Regions from separate parts of the Bacillus sp. EB V-12 genome, predicted to be linked through region 4. Evidence: riboswitches for the same ligand, from Rfam matches in the RefSeq annotation. Region 4 holds a riboswitch; each other region holds the start of a gene.
What was found. Region 4 has a riboswitch for lysine ahead of lysA (diaminopimelate decarboxylase). Riboswitches for the same ligand answer to the same signal wherever they lie in the genome.

Region 1: it holds a riboswitch for lysine, as region 4 does, so the genes downstream of both, ACZDYH_RS07175 (amino acid permease) here and lysA (diaminopimelate decarboxylase) in region 4, are expected to answer to the same signal.
Region 2: it holds a riboswitch for lysine, as region 4 does, so the genes downstream of both, ACZDYH_RS15170 (aspartate kinase) here and lysA (diaminopimelate decarboxylase) in region 4, are expected to answer to the same signal.
Region 3: it holds a riboswitch for lysine, as region 4 does, so the genes downstream of both, ACZDYH_RS17245 (amino acid permease) here and lysA (diaminopimelate decarboxylase) in region 4, are expected to answer to the same signal.

Annotation. Positions count from the first base shown of each region.
Region 1 is NZ_JBUXJL010000002.1:116,429-121,693, forward strand. Features, by position in the region: gene ACZDYH_RS07175 (amino acid permease) at 1-1,226, opposite strand, end outside; lysine riboswitch at 1,374-1,555, opposite strand; gene racE (glutamate racemase) at 1,757-2,587, shown strand; gene ACZDYH_RS07185 (DUF3626 domain-containing protein) at 2,697-3,782, shown strand; gene gapN (NADP-dependent glyceraldehyde-3-phosphate dehydrogenase) at 3,862-5,265, opposite strand, start outside.
Region 2 is NZ_JBUXJL010000003.1:713,286-718,550, forward strand. Features, by position in the region: gene ACZDYH_RS15155 (YndJ family protein) at 1-838, opposite strand, end outside; gene ACZDYH_RS15160 (DUF4166 domain-containing protein) at 844-1,455, opposite strand; gene ACZDYH_RS15165 (DoxX-like family protein) at 1,460-2,368, opposite strand; lysine riboswitch at 2,560-2,746, shown strand; gene ACZDYH_RS15170 (aspartate kinase) at 2,949-4,178, shown strand; gene ACZDYH_RS15175 (VOC family protein) at 4,408-4,860, shown strand; gene asnA (aspartate--ammonia ligase) at 4,919-5,265, opposite strand, start outside.
Region 3 is NZ_JBUXJL010000004.1:374,152-379,416, reverse strand. Features, by position in the region: gene ACZDYH_RS17255 (DNA alkylation repair protein) at 1-592, opposite strand, end outside; gene ACZDYH_RS17250 (iron-sulfur cluster biosynthesis family protein) at 624-929, opposite strand; gene ACZDYH_RS17245 (amino acid permease) at 1,044-2,510, opposite strand; lysine riboswitch at 2,623-2,815, opposite strand; gene ACZDYH_RS17240 (GNAT family N-acetyltransferase) at 3,137-3,586, shown strand; gene ACZDYH_RS17235 (sulfite exporter TauE/SafE family protein) at 3,623-4,633, opposite strand; gene ACZDYH_RS17230 (VOC family protein) at 4,731-5,265, shown strand, end outside.
Region 4 is NZ_JBUXJL010000002.1:635,609-640,873, reverse strand. Features, by position in the region: gene ACZDYH_RS09940 (phosphoadenylyl-sulfate reductase) at 1-15, opposite strand, end outside; gene ACZDYH_RS09935 (YezD family protein) at 103-246, opposite strand; SAM riboswitch class I at 319-427, opposite strand; gene lysA (diaminopimelate decarboxylase) at 543-1,859, opposite strand; lysine riboswitch at 2,040-2,221, opposite strand; gene ACZDYH_RS09925 (DUF3888 domain-containing protein) at 2,311-2,706, opposite strand; gene ACZDYH_RS09920 (LTA synthase family protein) at 2,961-4,847, shown strand; gene pssA (CDP-diacylglycerol--serine O-phosphatidyltransferase) at 5,036-5,265, shown strand, end outside.

The sequences.
Region 1 (5,265 bases), 520 kb from region 4:
TCATTTTTATATGTTTCACCAGTTGCGACTAGTTTTAACTGGAAGATTGGTGAAACGAGATATGGAATGAGGTAGGCCAGTGTTGATACGGTAATAACGAATGTATAAGCTTCCGCAATGGTTCCTGATAATGTTGAGAATAGGAATACTTGCGACATAATGTTTGTTAATCGTAATGAGTAAATTGGACTTCCTTTTTTATTTGTTTTCGTGAAGAAGGAAGGGAAGAAACCTTCTTTTGCTGCTTGATAAGGTACTTCTGAGCTTAATAAAATCCAGCCTAAGATAGAACCGAACAGGGAAGTAAGAGCAAGTAATGCCATCAGTTTCCCGCCGCCGTGCCCCATTGCAGCGTTTAGTGCATCTGCTAATGGACGTTCAGAAGCTTGTAATTTATCAACATGAAGTACACCCATTGTTAAAATTGTGATTCCTAAGTAGATGGCAACTGTAATAAGTAATCCCGCAACTGTTGCGCGTTTTACCGTTTTTGGAGAAACAGCACGGTTTGATAAAAGAACAGCTGATTCAATTCCGATAAACGCCCAAAGTGTTGTAAGAGCAGCTAAATTCACTTGTGAAAGAAGACCGTGTGATGCCCCTGATTTATCAATCATCGGTGTATACCATTGTCCAAATTTAGAAGCTTCGAATGCAAATAACGTAACGACGATGAATAAAAGGAATCCAGTTACTTTCGTTGTTGTTGCTAAGAAGTTTAGTTTTCCAGCTCCGCTTACACCGTTTGTTAATATAATATGAGTTCCCCAAAGTAAGATGGAACAAATCGTAAATGTAATTAGTTTTCCGACTTCTACGTTAAACGAACCGATTGAAAATAGTAGTCGCGTATCTTTCATAATTGGGAAGAAGAGTGATAAATATCCCGCAAATGATGTAATGATGGCAACGTTACTTGCCCAGTTTGCAACCCAATATCCCCATACCATACTGAAGCCAGCCATTTTTTTCTTTTTTGGTGTTGAGAATAAAGCATATGCATGACTTTGTGGCCCTGTCGTTAAATCAGGACGACGAATTGCTAAATTACCGAAAACAAGAGCTAGCATTAAAACACCAAACCCTGTAGTTAACCAAGCTAAAGTGACACCGAGTGGGCTTGCTGTTTGTGCCAACGTACTTGGCACCATGAAAATACCAGCGCCAACCATGTTACCGACAACGAAAGCTGTTAGTACCCAAAAGCCCCATTTTTTTTGTTGCATAGAAAATACCTCCAAAGTTAGTATAACCAAGTCAAGCGAGGAGATATGTATGTCTTCCTGAGTCAGGAAGAGAAGTCCCAAACAAAACAAAAAAAGCACGTAATTTGCCGCTACATGCTTTCTATCTTATAAGAAACCCACGACATACCTCTCGATAGCTCTCCACAAACGAAACGTTTGTGACAGTTCTGCACTTATTAAATGCAGACCCAGCAAGCGTGCATGGTGGACACGACTTACTTCGGCAACCATTCCTTTCTCATTCCTTCATCAATGCCACTACATCTCCTGAAATGATACTCTTAATGATTGCAACCTCTACCTCACCGAGATACGAATGAGGATTTAAATATTAAATTAACGTCTTTAAGAGTAACAAATGTATTTTTATACGTCAATGGATATAGTAATAATCAGATTATAGAGAAGAGTTTGTGATTAAAAGTAAGAGGGATTGTTATGTGATATTTGAATTTTCGTAATATAATACATGTTATTAGCGCTAGATGATTGAAAAGGGGATGAAGTAAATGTCTGTATGTCATAAACATTCAGTAATAGGTGTGCTAGATTCGGGAGTTGGAGGATTAACAGTTGCGAGCGAAATTATAAGACAATTGCCTAAAGAAAGCATTTATTATATTGGTGATAATAAGCGTTGTCCGTATGGGCCAAGAAGTGTAGAGGAGGTGCAATCTTTCGTATTTGAAATGGTTGAGTTCCTCAAACAGTTTCCATTAAAAGCGCTAGTCGTAGCATGTAATACTGCTGCAGCTGCTGCATTGAATGCGCTGCAAGAAGCACTTTCCATTCCAGTTATTGGCGTTATACATCCAGGAGCAAGAGCGGCAATTAAAGTTACAAAGAAAGGGGAAATCGGGGTAATTGGAACTGTAGGTACGATAAAATCTAATATGTATGAAAAAGCATTACACGAGCTGGATACATATTTGGAAGTGCATAGCTATGCTTGCCCGACTTTAGCCACAGTTGTAGAAAATCAATTAGAAGATACAGCATATGTCACGCAGCAAGTGAAACAAGCTTTACTTCCATTAACGAAAGAAGATATAGATACGTTAATTCTTGGATGTACGCATTATCCACTTTTAGAGTCCTATATAAAAAAGGAACTAGGAGAAGACATAACGATTATTAGTTCTGCAGAAGAAACAGCGATAGAGTTAAGTACCATTTTACAGCACAAAGGAATTTTGTCTGACAATCTGAATCCGAAGCATCGCTTTTTTACAACGGGATCTGTTTTATCATTTGAACATATCGCTGAGCGATGGCTAGGGTATCAAATTTCTGTAGAATGTGTACATTTGCCTATGAAAAATGCGTGTATACATAATTAAGATTTAGTAAATTACTTTTTTAATAAATGAGGTTCGTTTCATAAGAAGGAAAGAATAAGCTTTTAATTGAAGTGTTTAAGGGCAGTTCAATTAAAGGGGAGATTGGATTATGGAATTATTAAGATCTCAATTATTTGCTTTAGAGTATATTTCAAAATATGCAGAGAACGAAAAACGTGGGGCTAAAGCAACGATTAATCATATACTTAAAATGTCTAATATTACAGATGAAATATTTGAAGAAGCTGTCGCTAATTTAAAATCTCATGCAAGGATTGCTTTACACTTTCATCCAGACAGACTAGATTCGAATATGAAAAGTGTTGCTGAAGCACTGTTTGAGCAAGGAGTATATAAAAGTCAGTTTGAAACATTGCTATCTAATGGAAGCGTATCTGCTTACCCTGGTGGTGAACGTGACCTTTGGGAAAAAAGAATATTTGGAGGAGCATATCAATTAGAAGGCGTAACAAATAATCAACGGCCAAAATATGGAGCGCTAAATTTAATGTTACATCCAGATGGGCCGGCTCCGCGTTTTGGTTCCTGTTATTTTCTCTTATCTCCAAAAGTTTCTTCGCGCTCTACATATACGTATTTAGATTCGCATCAAGATCCGAAAGAAAAGGGGACTTATGAGGAGTTTGATATGATTTTAGCTGCTCTTTTGGAAGAGACATTTGTAAGAGATTTTGCAATTGGTGAAGGAAATTTGACTCCAACAATATTAATTAATCATTTACTGGCTAACCTGAAAAGGCCGTTTATAGATGTAGTAAGCAAAGAGCCAGCCCGTAATCTTAATCATTATATTGAAGCGCAGATTCATGGAGAGATTTCTCTTAAAGAAGACGTGGAGGTGCTTGTTGCAGATCCTTCATTTAAGGGTACGGATGTAGGAAGAGTTTTAGAAGAAATTTGCCTGAAGTATGCGATTGATTTGTATTGGCACATCGGTTTTGTACTTGCGGTAGACGAAGTTCCGATGGATTTTAGAGGTTCAAAAATGCCATCTTTAGCAAGACGTATTGCACGGAATCATTGCATCGATGCAAATATAATTGGCTCTGCTGTAGTGGATTTGAAACGCAATCCATTATCTTGGAGTGATCGTGGAACTTATGAAGAAGTGCTTCAGGAATTAAAATTATTATGGCATGTTTTAGTTCGATTTGGAAAATCAAATCGGAAGTAGAACGAAATACTCCGTTTTTCGGAAGTATTTATATAGAAAAGAAGCTGATCTAAAAATAGATCAGCTTCTTTTTATAAGATTAAACTAAGTTTAATACAGTTACTTTTTCACGTGTCATAGACTCAAGGCTCTTACGAATACCTTGTGCGCCCATACCTGAACCTTTTACACCGATGAATGGGAAGTGGTCAGGGCCGCGCTCTGTGCGTCCGTTAATTTGTACAGAACCAGTTTCGATTTTGTTAGCAATTGCAAATGCTTTGTTAATGTCTTTAGTGAAGACACTTGCTTGCAGACCGAACTCTGATTTGTTAGCAATTTCAATTGCTTGTTCATCTGAAGAAACACGGATGATTGGAAGGATTGGGCCGAATGGCTCTTCCCAAGCAACTTTCATCTCTTCTGTTACGTGATCGATTAATGTTGGGTAAATTAAGTTACGCTCACGTTTGTTACCGATAACGATTGTAGCACCTTTTTCTACAGCGTCGTCAACTAAACCTTGAACGAAGTCAGCAGACTTGTCGTCGATTAATGGAACGATTGTGCTATCTTGTTCTGGAGATCCAACTGATAGTTCAGCTACTTGCGCTTTTAATAAGCTAACAAGCTCGTCCGCTACGTTTTCGTGTACAAGTACACGTTTAATAGCTGTACAACGTTGACCAGAGTAAGAGAATGCACCGCTTACGATATGGTTTGCAGCATCTTGTAAGTCAGCATCTTCACGAACGATACCAGGATCTTTACCACCAAGTTCTAATACAAGTGGAATCATTGAAGCTTTTTTCGCTAAATGTTTACCTGTGTTTGTACCACCTGTGAACGATACCATATTGATGCCTTCGTGCTCTACTAAGTAGTCACCAATTACAGAACCGCGTCCTGTAGCTACGTTTACAAGACCTTTTGGAAGGCCAGCTTTATGAAGTGCTTCAACCATTTTAATACCACTAATTGCACCTTGAGTTGCTGGTTTGAAAATAACAGCGTTACCCATAATTAATGCTGGTGCAAGTTTTGCAGCAGATAAGTTTACTGGGTAGTTAAATGGTGCGATTGCTAATACAACACCAAGTGGTGCGCGTTGGATAATCGCAAGCTTAGATGTTGTACCGCCCGGGAAGCTATCGCCCATCATGCTTTCTCCGTGCATATGTAAAGCTTCTTCGATCGTGTAACGAATGAAGTCAGCTGTACGAACAACTTCTTTCTTCGCATCTTTATATCCTTTACCGACTTCTTTCATAATGATATCGGCAATTTCATCCTGCATATTTACGAGCTCATCAGCCCATTTATATAAGTATTTTGCGCGATCCTGTAGGGAAGCTTCGGCCCATGATTTTTGAGCTTCTTTTGCAGATGCAATTGCTTCATCTACTTCTCCGCGAGTAATTGCTTGTACTTGTCCAATTACTTCGTGTAAGTATGGAGATGGAATTTCGATTGTTTCTCCTGAAGAGCTTTCTCTCCATTCTCC
Region 2 (5,265 bases), on a different contig from region 4:
CTACTCCAAGTCCATTGACAACACCATGAATCCAAACCATTTGAGCAATTGTAATCGTCATTACATGCTTCAAATTTCCGTATGAATATATAAGCGAGAACATAATTGTAACCATGAGTGTACTAGACGAAACGATTAGAAGAATCTTTGCACTGATAGCATTAAATTTTGCTCTCCAAACGTAAAATCCATACCCATAAATTGCACATAAATATAGGAACACTGCAAAAAATTCAAATATTCTTGAGTATGTAATTCCTATTGCAACTGTCATAGGTGAAATCATGATGATAAACATAATAGCATCATACACTTTACTTCTCTTTTCTCTTTTTCTCCCTATTAAACCAGCTGATAATGGCAATAGAAACGCCGAATAATGAAAATGTGCAGCTGTGAGTAAAACAATGTCAGAGCTAAAATGCATAATTGAAAGTTTTGCTACTGAAGCAGAAAACCAAAAACCACCTAAAAACAAATAAATAAACGCACTATCTATGGCGATCTCTTCTAACGGCTTCCATCCTCTTTCTAGCAATCTACTTACACCAAATAACGCAACAATTCCTGTATATACAAACCAAACTAGCGCAAATACATATTGATTTGTGACGAAAGCTAGCATTGCACAAATTGCTGCGATTGGATATAAAAATGATACGGATTTATAAAATAATAATTGCGATCCATCTCTTTTTCTTTTATCAATAATACAAAGTGACATTGGTATAAATAATAAAACAGATAATAATATAATTGCTTCAACAGGATTTATATTTGACCACTCACATATTAGAAAAATAACATAACAAGCAAGCCCAAATATTATATTTTTCATATCGTTTATTCCCTTTCCACAAATGTTCCCTTATATGAAAAAAGCGAACCAATTAACGGGTTTCGTACTTGTACATGAATTCGAAAACACTGAAGTGTTTCATCATAACTTTCAACAATTTTTGCCTCACCATACAAAAATTTTGGTAACGGCATTTTTCTTCCAAACATATAAAACCATTGTTTCTTTGAAGAAATATGCATTGCCCCTAACTCATCGATATGAAAATGCAGTGTAGAAACGAGTAAATGTGGTTCACCAAAATAATCTACAATTTCATTTTCGTTTTCATCCAATTGCATAACTGCATTAAAATATCTTTTCTTATTATGGAAATAAAAAGTACGGTTCCACCTTACTAATTCTCGTCCATATTCATCTCGCTCAGCTATGTTTTGTATCGTAAATGGAATTTCCTCTCCTCGTTCCGAGAAAAACATTCGAAACTTCGATGTAATTTTCAATATAAATTTCACGAAAAAAGAGCCACCGTAAATTTCATCCATCTTTCCTTCCCCTGTAAAACTATTCTCTTCTGTAATCGCATAACGCTTCTGCAATTCAGGATGAAGATTTTTATAGGTATCCCCTAATAATCGTTCATACATATTAGCCATACACTTATCCCTTTCTCGCCCTCTTGCAATTTTTCGCGCTTGGTAAATCGAAACTATTTATATAACCGACAATTGATAACCCCATTAGAAGAACATTTAATGTAATCGGATTAAACGGCCCTGTAAAGCTTGCAATATTCGTAAATCCTGCTGCTAACGTTAAAACTAGTAATACAATAATATGCAGTATAAATAATTTTCGTTTTATTATTGGCAACAGCCATACGACACCGAAAATTATTTCTAACATCCCAATTATTTTAAGTATACATATACTACTTTCATTTGAACCGATTAATACAGAAAGCATCTTTACTTCTTCTAAATGAGTAAACAGTAGTTTTGGCACTATCCCTTGATATATCCATACAAAAGCAAATAAAAAACATACGAGCCAATACGTCATTGTTCTTCTAATTAGTAACCTAGGATGAAGCCCCTTTTCTAACCATAATTTTAAGGCATCAAAACTCCAAGCAGTCGCCCAACCTAATAACGGCCGAAACATATAGCAATCTATTACATTCCCTACACGACCAAATCTTGTATCATAATCATATTGTGTCTTAAAATGGATGTATTCTTTATTTGGCGTATACTTCCAATAACCACGTCCTATTTGAATAAGAGATAATGTATTATCCGTCCAAAATTTTAAAGAAGAAATTCTTTCACCAGTTTCTTTTCTTATTTCACCTATTGATTCCCCTTCTCCAGCTATTTCAAGCCCAAATCCAATCTTTGTTTTATACAAAAACTTCTGTGGTTCTCCTTCTTTTTTCTCTAAATACGAAATTTCAGTAAAGCGAGCATCCCACTCTGTATGTATATGTGGTTCTTGCGTATATTCCCATAATTTTTCCATCGTCGTGTTCATTTTTGTCGCAACATAAATAGGCTGTTTCCTTTTCATTCTCCCCACCTCCTATGCACTATAAGTTTAATGTACATGCAATGAATTTATTTTGCTACATTTTTCACAAACTTCCCCAAAAAAGAAAGAATTTTTAAAATGTATATAAAACACTTGATTCCCCGAAAAATTTAAATTATTATAAAACAAATGTTACCAACAACTTCATAAATCAAACACTCTCGCCTAAAACGTGAGATAGAGGTTGCGATACTTATGAGTATTCTAATGGAGACACAGAGATGTCTATGAAGTTAGATAAAAGGAAGTATTGCCGAAATTGATAAATTTCTCTGCATTTATCAATTGGGGCTGTTTTCGAATAGAAACAGAACTGTCATATGTACAAACGTGTACGTATGAAGAGCTATCTACAAAAAAGAGATATCATTTTTTATGATATTCCTTTTTTGGCGGTTTTTTTATTAGCTCCGTTTTCTGTTTCCCTTTTCCTGTAACAGCACCATCCTCACTTATTTGAGATGGTGTTTTTTGTTTGTCTTTCTGGTAACTACAGGAGTATTGGGATTTATATATTTCCTAATCTATTCTTAAAAATAGACGAAAGAAGGAATCTGTAATGGAAACAATTGTTCAAAAATTCGGTGGCACTTCTGTCGGAAGCGTCGAACGCATTCAACATGTAGCAAATTTAATTATTGAAGAATATGAACGAGGTCATAGCATTGTCTCTGTCGTTTCAGCAATGGGAAAAAGCACAGATGAACTTGTCGCACTCGCTAACGCTATCACAGAAAATCCAAGTAAACGTGAAATGGATATGCTTCTATCTACAGGAGAACAAGTAACTATTTCATTATTAACAATGGCACTGCAAGCAAAAGGCTATCATGCAATTTCATTAACAGGGTGGCAAGCAGGTATTACGACAGAATCTGTACATAGTAGTGCACGGATTACTGACATTCATACAGATCGTATTCAATCTTATCTTGCTGAAGGTACGATTGTTATTGTAGCTGGTTTCCAAGGAGTCAGTGAAGATTTTGAAATTACAACGCTTGGACGAGGCGGTTCTGATACAACTGCTGTCGCATTAGCTGCTGCACTAAACGCAAAAAAATGTGATATTTACACAGATGTGACCGGCGTATATACGACGGATCCACGAGTTGTAAAAGATGCTTATAAATTAGATGAAATTTCTTATGACGAAATGTTAGAACTTGCAAACCTCGGTGCTGGTGTATTACACCCGCGTGCTGTTGAGTTTGCTAAAAATCATAATGTCATTTTAGAAGTTCGCTCAAGTATGGAACAAGAAAACGGAACAATTGTAAAAGGAGAATGTAACATGGAACAACAATCAATCGTTAAAGGTATTGCATTTGAAGATAATATTACACGCATCACAGTGAAAGGATTAGAACAAGGTTCACTTTCAACTGTTTTCTCTACATTAGCAGCGGCACATATTAATGTAGATATCATCATTCAAAGTATTACAAATGAAGGAACTGTTCATCTCTCCTTCTCCATCCATTCTAATGATTTAAGAGAAACATTAGAAGTATTGGAACAAAATCAAGAGGCACTTCACTATGAAGCAGTAGAATATGAAAATCATTTAGCAAAAGTATCAATCGTAGGATCTGGCATGGTATCTAACCCAGGTGTCGCTGCAAATATGTTCACTACTTTAAAAGAAGAAGATATTCATATTAAAATGGTAAGTACATCAGAAATTAAAGTGTCTGTCGTTATTGACCGCCTTCATTTAGTAACAGGCGTTGAGGCGCTGCATCAATCATTTATGGCGAAAATTGAGCCTTTCGTGCAAATGAGCTAATTTGATATGTTTAGTAACGCTTATAAAAAAAACATATCAATCTACTTCCTTCCTATTAAATAAAAAGCTATTCGTTAACAAGATGCTATATGATATATTAAAAAACACCTTGTCACATTTTCCTATACTGTGACAAGGTGTTTTTGACTGAAAGGAATTTGTAACTACTTAGTAGTATAATTATGAGGATAATTAAATAATAAACTTTTATACATAAGGAGATAAGACTATGGCAAAAAACAAATTACTACGAATGGACAATGTCAGCATCGTTGTAGAATCCCTTGATAACGCAATCTCTTTCTTTGAGGAGATTGGCTTGAATCTCGAAGGTCGAGCAAATGTCGAAGGTGAATGGGCTGGTCGCGTAACTGGACTCGGTTCTCAGTGCGTAGAAATCGCTATGATGGTCACTCCAGATGGCCACAGCCGAATTGAACTTTCGCGATTTCTCACCCCTCCTACTATAGCAGATCACCGAACAGCTCCTGTAAACGCCCTCGGTTATCTACGCGTCATGTTCACTGTCGAGGATATTGACGAAATGGTATCGAGACTCACTAAGCATGGTGCAGAGCTCGTTGGCGAAGTAGTTCAGTACGAGAACTCGTATCGTCTCTGCTACATTCGTGGAGTCGAAGGAATTTTAATCGGTTTAGCAGAAGAACTCGGTAATAAATAAGTAATGTTTTATAAAAAAGAGGGAATAGCTCTATATTTAAGCTATTCCCTTACTTCTATTAAAACAGATGAATGTTTTCTTTCTTGCAAGCTTCACGTAAATCGTCAGGCCATACAGAAGATTGAACTTCACCGATATGTGCTTTACGTAAGAAGTACATGCACATTCTTGATTGTCCAATGCCACCGCCGATTGTTAATGGTAGTACGTCTTCTAGTATACCTTTATGGAAATCATACTCACGTTTGAAGTCTTCACCAGTTTTCGTTAACTGCTCATCAAGTGATTTACTATCAACACGAATTCCCATTGATGATAACTCAAATGAAGATTGTAGTACTGGGTGCCAGAATAAAATGTCACCGTTTAATTTCCAATCGTCATAATCAGCTGCGCGTCCGTCAT
Region 3 (5,265 bases), on a different contig from region 4:
ATTTAGAAGGGTCATTCATTAATGGTTCAAGAAGTTGTAAATTGTACTTAAAATCACCTTTTAGAGCTCCTATTTTTTTAGCCCAAGGAAGCCTTGGTCTTGTACCTTCAGAAACTAATCTTCTAATGTGGCTGTTTTCGTCATGAATCCACTGTTGCAATATGTCTAGTGTATCTTCATGATATGTTTCAAGAAAAGGCCGAATGGCATATTCAGCAGTATTCCTTTTCGTTATTTCATACATTGCATTGAACGAGATTTTAAAATCGTTAAGCCCATATTTTTCAACGTATTTTGCAAGAGGCATATACATATATCCATTTGTAAATGTGCCTACTTCTGTTGTATTTTCTGGTCCTAATGTCTTCAGTAATATATGTATTGCGGCATTAAAATCTTTTTGTAAAGCATTGTGTAATTCATCTGCAATTACTTCAATACGCTGTTTTAACTCTAAATTTTCAACTTTACAAGCTACAGAATCTACAAAGATGTTTTTAGAGAAATAAGGATCGTGTTTACAAATAGAATCAGCTATTTTTTCGGCTAATTCTTCATTAAATAAAAATTTTAACGGAACATATTTACCCATTTTTTCACCTCATTGGTCGGATAAACGATTTTTATTTTTTAATCGACAATCCATAAACCAAAGTCTCACTCGGAGTCGTAATACTAAAACCTGTCGTCTTATAATCAAGCTTCACTGTATCACCAGTGTAGTCTTTCGTAAATGAATCCATTTGTACGATAAGCTCCGCATCTTCATATACAACATCATCTGCGTTAAATGTATCCCAAATTAAATCGACATCAACGAAAATACTACAAGAGTTTGTCATTGTTCCTCTAATGCGAATGATCTTTTTGTCTTCACGTTCTAATCTATGTATAGCTGCTTTTGCTTCATCAGTAATGCGAATGTTCATTGTATCCCAACCTTTTATTTATATTTCTTCTATTATGGCAAAAACAGGAGCAATAGGGAAGCAAAGAGGTTTGCAACAAAAAACGAGCAAACAAATTTGTTTGCTCGTTTCACTTTATTTTAGTTCACATTTATCAAGTGGAATCACTTTTGTTTTTTTCGTAAATTTATAACCTAACCATAGTACTAAGAAGAGTGGTAAACCGATGTAAGAAACGAGTACACCGTTCCAGTCGATTGACTCACCCATAAATGCCCCGTAGTTTTGTCCTAAAATTACGATGATACAAAGTGTAAATGCAAAGATTGGACCGAAGGGGAACCATTTTGCTCTATATGGTAAGTCATTTAAATCTTTTCCTTGTGCGATATACGCTTTACGGAAACGGTAATGACTAATTGCAATGCCGACCCAAGCGATAAAGCCAGACATTCCTGATGCATTTAATAACCAAATGTATACAACACCGTCACCGAATAAAGAAGCAATGAAAGCAATACTACCGACAATCGATGTTACGATTAATGCGTTAACAGGTACACCGCGGCTATCTAATTTACCAAGAAACTTTGGTGCCTTCCCTTGGCGAGCTAAATCCCAAAGCATACGAGTTGATGCATACATACCAGAGTTACCAGCAGATAGTACTGCCGTTAAAATAACAGCGTTCATAACAGAAGCAGCAAAGGCAACGCCCGCTTTTTCGAAAATAAGTGTAAATGGACTTACTGTTACATCACTTGCAGCAAGACTTTCAGTTGTATAAGGAATTAATAAACCGATAACGAGAATCGCAAGGATATAGAATAAAAGAATACGCCAAAAGATTGAACGAATTGCTTTTGGGATATTACGTTCTGGATCAGATGTTTCACCAGCAGCTACTCCTAATAGTTCAGTACCTTGGAATGAGAAACCAGCTGCCATAAACACACCGATAATTGCCATGATACCGCCGTTAAATGGTGCATCTGCAACAGTGAAGTTTTTGAAGCCAACCGTTTCGCCGCCCATAATTCCAAAAATCATCATGAAACCAACAATTAAAAAGATAATAATCGTAACTACTTTAATAAGTGCGAACCAATATTCAGATTCACCAAACCCTTTAACAGATAAGTAGTTTAAAAGGAAAATAATAGCTAAACATAATCCGCTCCAAATAAGAGAAGGGGTATCTGGGAACCAAAATTTCATAATTAATGTTACAGCAGCTAGTTCAGCAGCAATCGTAATTGCCCAGTTATACCAATAGTTCCATCCAAGTGCAAAGCCAAGTGATGGATCAACAAATTTTGTTGCGTACGTACTAAAAGATCCAGTAACAGGCATGTAAGCTGCGAGTTCAGCTAAGCTTGTCATTAAAAAGTAAACCATAATTCCAATTGCGGCGTATGCAATTAATGCACCACCAGGTCCAGCTGAATGGATGACACCACCGCTGGCAAGAAATAGTCCGGTACCAATTGTACCGCCGAGAGAAATCATCGTAAGGTGACGAGATTTTAATCCGCGTTTTAATTCACCTTGTCCTTGTGTAGTTTGCGTTTTAGAGGTAGATTGATTTGTTGCGCTATTCATGTTCAACACTCCTTTTCTTGTAGGTTAGGAAGGAGCGGGGGAGAAAAATACAAAAAACCGCCAAAGGAATTTGGCGGAACGTTTCACAAATAACCACCCCATCATACCCTTCCGTTAAGATAGCACCCCACGTTTACACGGTAATTTTGTAAACGTGACAGTTCTGTTCCTTTCGGAGACAGCCCCAGCCCATATTTCCAGAGAAGAAATATAAACTTCGGCAACTTTTCCTTTCAAACGGAGTCGGTGACATTCTCTGTGTCTCGTCCGTCGTACTCTTAAAAGTCGCAACCTCTACCTCATCGGATTGATGAGGATTTGATATATTGCTAAGATTTTTAATATATGGCAATTGTAATGACTTTCTGAATATATTGCAAGATATTTTGTTAGGAAAAGTCAAAAAATATCGGTTATTGTATAGGAAACGCTTGCAAAACTCCACCCGAACCTACTATTATGTAGCAATAAGCAAAGAAAAAATTGTTATACAAATGTTTCGCAAAAAATATTGAAAAACCCTCTAAATTAAAAGAAAATTCAGAAAAATATAATTCGACATTCATAATAAAGTCATATTATTTGTTATAATTAGAGTAACGTTTAAGCAAAAAGGGGAAATCAAAATGAAATTAGAAACAGAAAGGCTCTATATAGTGCCGTGTACAGAAGAGAGGATTCAAGTCGCTAACGAGCAAGGATACAATAGCGGCCCGCATATTGTAGGGCATGTAAAGAATGTAAAACAAGATGCAACTTTATTACCATGGGGGGCGTGGTATGTTCTTCGAAAAGAAGATGATAGCGTTTTAGGTGATATTGGGTTTAAAGGGAAACCAAACGAGGATCAAACAGTAGAAATTGGCTATGGATTCATTGAGAAATATTGGAATCAGGGCTATGCAACAGAAGCTGTAAAAGAACTAATCGATTGGGCTTTCAAAACAGGTGAGGTAGAAACAATAATTGCAGAGACACTTCTAGATAATTATAGTTCGATGCGTGTTTTAGAAAAGTTACATATGAAGAGAGTAAATGCTACAGAAATGATGATTAATTGGAAAATAGAAAAATAAAAAATACCGCTCTAAATTGAGCGGTATTTTTTATAGTTATGGTAGCATTTGCTTCTGATCATTCGGATACTCAGCCGTTGACGTATTAGGACGATTGGAATGATTACGAACAGCAATGAAAATAGAAATAATAACGACAAGACCAACTGCAACGTAAGAAAGTGAAATAATAGTTGGATCCACTTTAAATGTAGTAAGCAGTGTACGAATGTTTGTAAAGATAATAAGACCACCAACTAATACGCCAAGTAAATGAGAAGGAACGATGCGAACTAGCCATGCCGCGATTGGTGCCGCTACGATACCACCGAGCATGAGAGAAAATACCCAAACCCAGCTTACTTGTTCCCAGCCAAGTGAGATGAAGAAGCCGATTGTTGCAGCGAGTGAAACAGGAAATTCACTCGTATCTACAGATCCAATAACTTTTCTAGCTTCATTTCCTCTTGCTAGAAGAACAGGTGTCGTAATCGGCCCCCAACCACCGCCACCAGTTGAATCAACGAATCCAGCGAATAAACCAAGCGGCACAAGTTGTTTTGCAGACATACGCTTATTTGAAGTGACAATTTGTTTTTGAATGATGAATCGTAATAAAATATAAACCCCTAAAGTAAATAAAAATACGGAAATGTACGGTTTGATTACATCTCCAGGCAAATTACTTAAAAAACATGCCCCAACAAATGCGCCGATTGCCCCAGGTAATGTAAGCCTGGAAACTGTATATTTATCAACGTTTCCAAATTTGATATGAGATGCGCCAGAAGCTGCAGTTGTAACGACTTCAGCTAAATGAACCGATGCGGAAGCTACAGCCGGTGCAATACCAAACATTAATAATAGTGAAGTAGACGTTACCCCATACGCCATTCCGAGTGCTCCATCGATCAGTTGAGCGAAAAATCCAATAATAGCAAAGACAATTAATTTCTGCATAAATAATCCCCCTGTAATAATAAATGAAAAAGACACTTTTCCCGTATGAGAAAAGTGCCTTTGGTTTTTCCAATCAGCAATAATTAAATTTGTTTCATTATAATACATATTAATCGTATAAATCAACTAGGTTTTAAAGTTTTTGAATTGAATGAAATAAAAATAAAATATACAATAAAAGGATGGAGAGAAAGGGGAGAAAGACATGTTACGATTTGATCATCTTGTTCACGCAGTTCATGGTACACCGGAGGAAGCGGCAAAACAAATGCAGGAACTTGGATTTCATACTGTATTAGGCGGAGAGCATACGAATTGGGGTACTTGGAATGGTTTAAGTTATTTTGATTTATCATATATAGAATTTTTAGCAGTTCAACATGAAGAAAAAGCGAAAGAAGCAGAAAATCCATTAGTACAAGAAACAGTGGTGAAACTACAAAATGGAGAAGGAATGCTACAAATCGCGATCCGAACAGATGCAATTGAGGAGCTAGCAGTTAACTTTAATAAGTACGGCTTACATACGATAGGGCCATTTGAAGGGAAACGCATGAGAAAAGATGGCCGGCTTTTAGAATGGAAAATGTTATTTGTTAGGCAAGAAGAGAACGGACCGAAATTACCTTTCTTTATACAGTGGAATGAAACGGACGAAGAAAGAAGAAACGATTTACGTAACAGTAGGACGATCACTGAACATAAAAACAAAGTGCAACAAATTGAAACGATTCATTACG
Region 4 (5,265 bases):
TTCATACGTCAACATGTTTTTTCCCCCTGTAAAAGCAAAAAGACGGTTTTAACCTAATGAAAATAGGTTAAAACCGCCTCTAGTTTTTCTAGTCAGCGCTTTTCACTTTAAACGTACTTTTTCACTTTTCTCTAACTGAATTACTTTTCCATCTTGCACAACAATTGTAATTGAACCATATTTCATATCAGCAAGCATCGCTTCAATCTTCTCGGATACTTCATCAAAATGTTCCCGTACACTCACGCGAACAGCCCCCCTTTTTATTCATAAAAAAAATCTTTCCCATTTCGAAAAGACTGTTCGGTAATATATTTTACCTTATCTTTCAAAATGGATCCCATTTTGCTGGATTTAGCACCTTGCTTTCTATAAGCAGGTTGCCGAGCTTCTTCGGGCCAGTTCCCTCCGCTTCTCTTGATAAGCTTTGTATTTGTATTTTATCACAATTCTGATTTTTTTCAATCCTAGTTTTCCGATATATTTTAATTATTTTATTTTATAAAAAAGGAATTGTCCATTCGAACAACTCCTTTTCCTATTTAGACAAGCTCTTTAATACGTATGCGATCGTTCCCAATAATATTTTCATATGTTTCGCGTTCCACAACTACTTGCGATGTTCCGCCTTTTGCAAAGACAACGGCTGGTCTTCGAATCCGATTGTAATTATTCGCCATCGAGTACCCGTATGCTCCTGTACAGGAAACTGCTAGTAAATCAGAAGCAGCGACTTTCGGTAAATGAATATCCCAAATCAACATATCTCCACTCTCACAGCATTTCCCAGCAATCGAAACGAGTTCCTCATTCTCATCATTCCCTCGATTCGCTAACATCGCTTCATAACGCGCACTATATAAAGCAGGTCTTAAATTATCTGTCATTCCACCATCGACTGATACATATTTCCGAATACCAGGAATATCTTTCACAGATCCAACTGTATAAATTGTTGTCCCAGCATCACCTACAATGCTACGGCCTGGCTCAATCCATATTTCTGGCAATGGATATTCACATACAGTAAATTGTTCTCTCACTGCACTTGTTACAGCTCGCACATATGTCTCAAGAGTTAATGGTGTATCTGACTCTGTGTAACGTATTCCAAATCCCCCGCCTACATTTAACACTTTTACTACATAGTTTGTTTGCTCTCTCACTTCTTCTAAAAATTGGCGAAGAACTTCAATTGCTCGAACAAAACCAGCTGTTTCAAATATTTGCGACCCAATATGTGAATGGATCCCTAGCACATTATAATTTGATTTTTGTAAAGCAAATCCAATTGCCTGCATCGCTTGACCGTTTGAAACACCAAATCCAAATTTCGAATCATCTTGACCTGTTGTAATATATTCATGTGTGTGCGCCTCTACTCCAGGCGTTACACGAATTAATATGTTCACAAATTTCCCATGTTGCATCGCTAAATCGTGTAAAACTTCTAATTCAAAGAAATTATCTACGACAAAACAACCGATATTCGCCTGAAGAGCCATCACTATTTCTTCTTCTGTTTTATTATTTCCATGAAAATGAATACGTGATGCCGGAAATCCTGCTTGGAGCGCAGTATATAATTCTCCCCCAGAAACAACGTCTAATGACATACTCTCTTCACGAGCTACTCGGCACATCTCCATGCACAAGAACGCCTTGCTTGCATATGCTACTTGATAAGAGAAACCACTTTCTTTAAAAGCACGATGAAATGCTCGGCATTTTCCTCGAATAGACTCTTCATCGTATACATAAAGTGGTGTTCCGTATTGCTTTGCTAGCTGCGTCGTATCGCACCCTCCAATTTCTAAGTGTCCTTGCCCATTAATTCGGCTTGTGCCGTGTAAATACATTTTAATTCCTCCCTTATTTCCTCTAAAACTCATAACCCCAATCTTCTATTCATTGCAGCACGCTTTTAGATAGACAAAAAACGCGCGGAACAATGTTCACACGCGTTTCTTATTAGGAAAAATATATATTGAAAAAATAAACGAGTTGTTATCTCCTCAAAATAAGAAACCGCATCAACATCTCCAAATAGCTCTCCATAAAATAAATCTTATGACAGTACTACATTTATTCAATGCAGTCCCAATATATGAATAAGATGGTTATTCTTATATTTCGGCAATAGTCCCTTTCAACCTATGATCACAGATTCCATTAAATCTCCCATAGCTTACTCTTTCCTATCGCGGCCTCTACCTTTGAGAGTAGATGAGGTAAGTCTATTTAATTTTCAAACATCTAATTGTTGCTATTAACAATACCAAAGGACCATTTTATTTGTCAAACAATTTTTTATATTGTTTTTTTACAGTTTAGTTTCGTATCATTTGGTAAGCGCTTTACTGAAATCTTTGTCACTTCCCATTCGCCTTCTTCGTTATTAAATGTAATCGTTACCTTCTCAAATGGTGGAGCAATTTTCCCAGCAACACGTTCATACTTTGTCACTTCAATACTTGCTTGAAATAAATATGTACCGCTATACACTTTTTTTAAACTAATAATTTTAGGACATTGATAAGGTTTCAAACTTCCATATTGTTTTTCAATTGCTTTATTTATTTTTGGAAATAAAACAGAATAAAGTGCATCTTCCATAAGAGGTGCATCATATTGGGCTACCGACACACTCGGTGAAGTAAAAAGTATAACACTACTGCATGCTATAAAATATAATAATTTTCGCATTATAACCTCCGTATAATCACGCGATTCTTTCTGCGTACGATAATTATCATACATAGAAATTCTGTTTTATTGTCTCCCACCACTCTTTTTCTACTCGATTATTATAAAAAAGCCCACAACCTTCTTTTATTTTCGTATAATGATACTCATAGTATAATAATCATAATAACAAAGGACTGTTCGTATATATAAAATGAGTCGTTAAGCAAACTGACTCACAAGAACTGTCATGCTTTTTAGGAGAGGAGTATATTATGCTACAACATCTGTTTCCAAAACTGCGATTTGCACTCGTTGCAGTCGTTTTACTATGGATTAAAACATATATTGTGTACAAGCTAGCATTTGATATTAAAATTGATAATTTCTTTGAAGAATTCATGCTTTTTATCAATCCACTAGCTGCGTTACTTTTATTTTTCGGCTTAGCTTTACTTGCATCTAAGCACCGAAACCGAATTATAATTGGAATCAGTTTTATACTGTCATTTATTTTATTTGGAAACGCAATGTTTTATGGGTTCTATAACGATTTCGTTACTTTCCCGGTTTTATTCCAAACAAACAATATGGCTGATTTAGGGACAAGTATAAAAGAACTCTTTACGTACAAAACATTACTTTTATTTGCAGATGCAATTATTTTAATGTTTATTTCACGTAAATTCCCATCATTTGGCGACAAAACACCACTTTCCCGCTCAGAGAAGCGAACTTTCTTTAGCGGTGTAACAGCTTTATTAGCACTACAAATTGTTGTATCAGTTATTTATAAACCACAAATGTTCTCGCGCTCATTTGACCGTCAAACTGTCGTGAAGAATTTAGGTTTATACACATACCATCTATTTGATATTACGCTTCAATCCAAGTCTTCAGCTGAGCGTGTATTTGCAAGTGGGGATGGGTTTTCTGAAATTAAAAACTATACAGACTCAAAAGACAAACAAGTTGATAAAAACTTATTTGGAGCTGCAAAAGGTAAAAATGTAATTTTAATTTCAATGGAATCTACACAAAACTTTGTTATTAATAAAAAAATAAATGGAAAAGAAATTACACCATTTTTAAATGAATTTATTAAGGATAGTTTCTATTTCGATAACTTCTATCATCAAACTGGACAAGGCAAAACTTCTGATGCTGAATTTATCGTTGAAAACTCACTTTATCCGCTAGATCGTGGTTCTGTATTCTTTACTCATGCAACAAATGAATACACAGCGACACCAGAACAATTAAAGAAATACGGATATTCTTCTGCCGTCTTCCATTCAAACGATAAAACGTTTTGGAATCGGGATGTAATGTATCCTGCGCTTGGATATGATCGTTATTTTAATTTAAATGATTACGCAGGAACGGAGCAAATGTCTGTCGGTTGGGGATTAAAAGATAAAGAGTTCTTTGAACAATCTATTCCAAAGTTAAAATCTTTACCGCAACCGTTCTATACAAAATTTATTACATTAACAAATCATTTTCCGTTTCTTCTAAATCCGGAAGATCAATATGTTGATGAATTCAACTCGGAAAGTGGTGTTGTAAACCGCTACTTCCCAACTGTTCGTTACACAGATGAAGCTCTTAAATTATTTATTCAACAATTAAAAGAAGAAGGATTATATGATAATTCCGTTATTGTCATTTATGGTGATCATTACGGTATTTCCGAAAACCATAACACAGCTATGGCACAGTTCCTAGGAAAAGATACTATTACACCATTCGATTCTATGCAATTACAACGAGTTCCTCTTATTATTCATGTGCCTGGCCAAGAAGGAAAAGTTGTTTCTAAAGTATCCGGTCAAATTGATATTAAGCCAACGCTCCTTCATTTACTTGGTATTAAAACAAATAAATCCGTTGAATTTGGAACTGACTTATTTATTAAAGAGAAAGACCCGCTTATGGTAATGCGTGATGGTAGCTTTGTTTCTGAAGAGTATGTTTATACAAAAAATATGTGCTACAAAAGAAGTACGGGTGAAGAAGCTGACATGACGCTATGTCAGCCGTATATTGAAAAAGCAAAAACAGAATTAAAATTCTCCGACAAATTAATTTATGGAGATTTATTACGCTTCGATCCTAATAATCGATATAAAACTGGAACGATGACAACGAAATTTGAATAGTAAAGGAAGCAACTTTATACAAGTTGCTTCCTCTTTTTATTTTCACTTAATTTTCAAACCATCCTTCTATGAAATCTTTCACAAATTGGTAATTTCTTTCGTATGAGGAATAAATTTATGGTATGATAAAATAAGTAAACTTTCATACACTAATTAAGAATTTATTACAGAAAGCAAGGGATCAGATTTTGTATAGAGCAGCTATTCCAAACTTATTTACGCTCGGAAATTTATATAGCGGATTTTTATCAATCGGCTATGCATCTTTAGGATATTATAAATCAGCTGCTATTTTAGTACTTATCGGGATGATGTTAGATAGTCTTGATGGTCGTGTTGCTCGTTTATTACGTGTTGATTCACAAATGGGAAAAGAGCTCGACTCGCTTGCAGATGTCGTAACATTTGGTGCAGCACC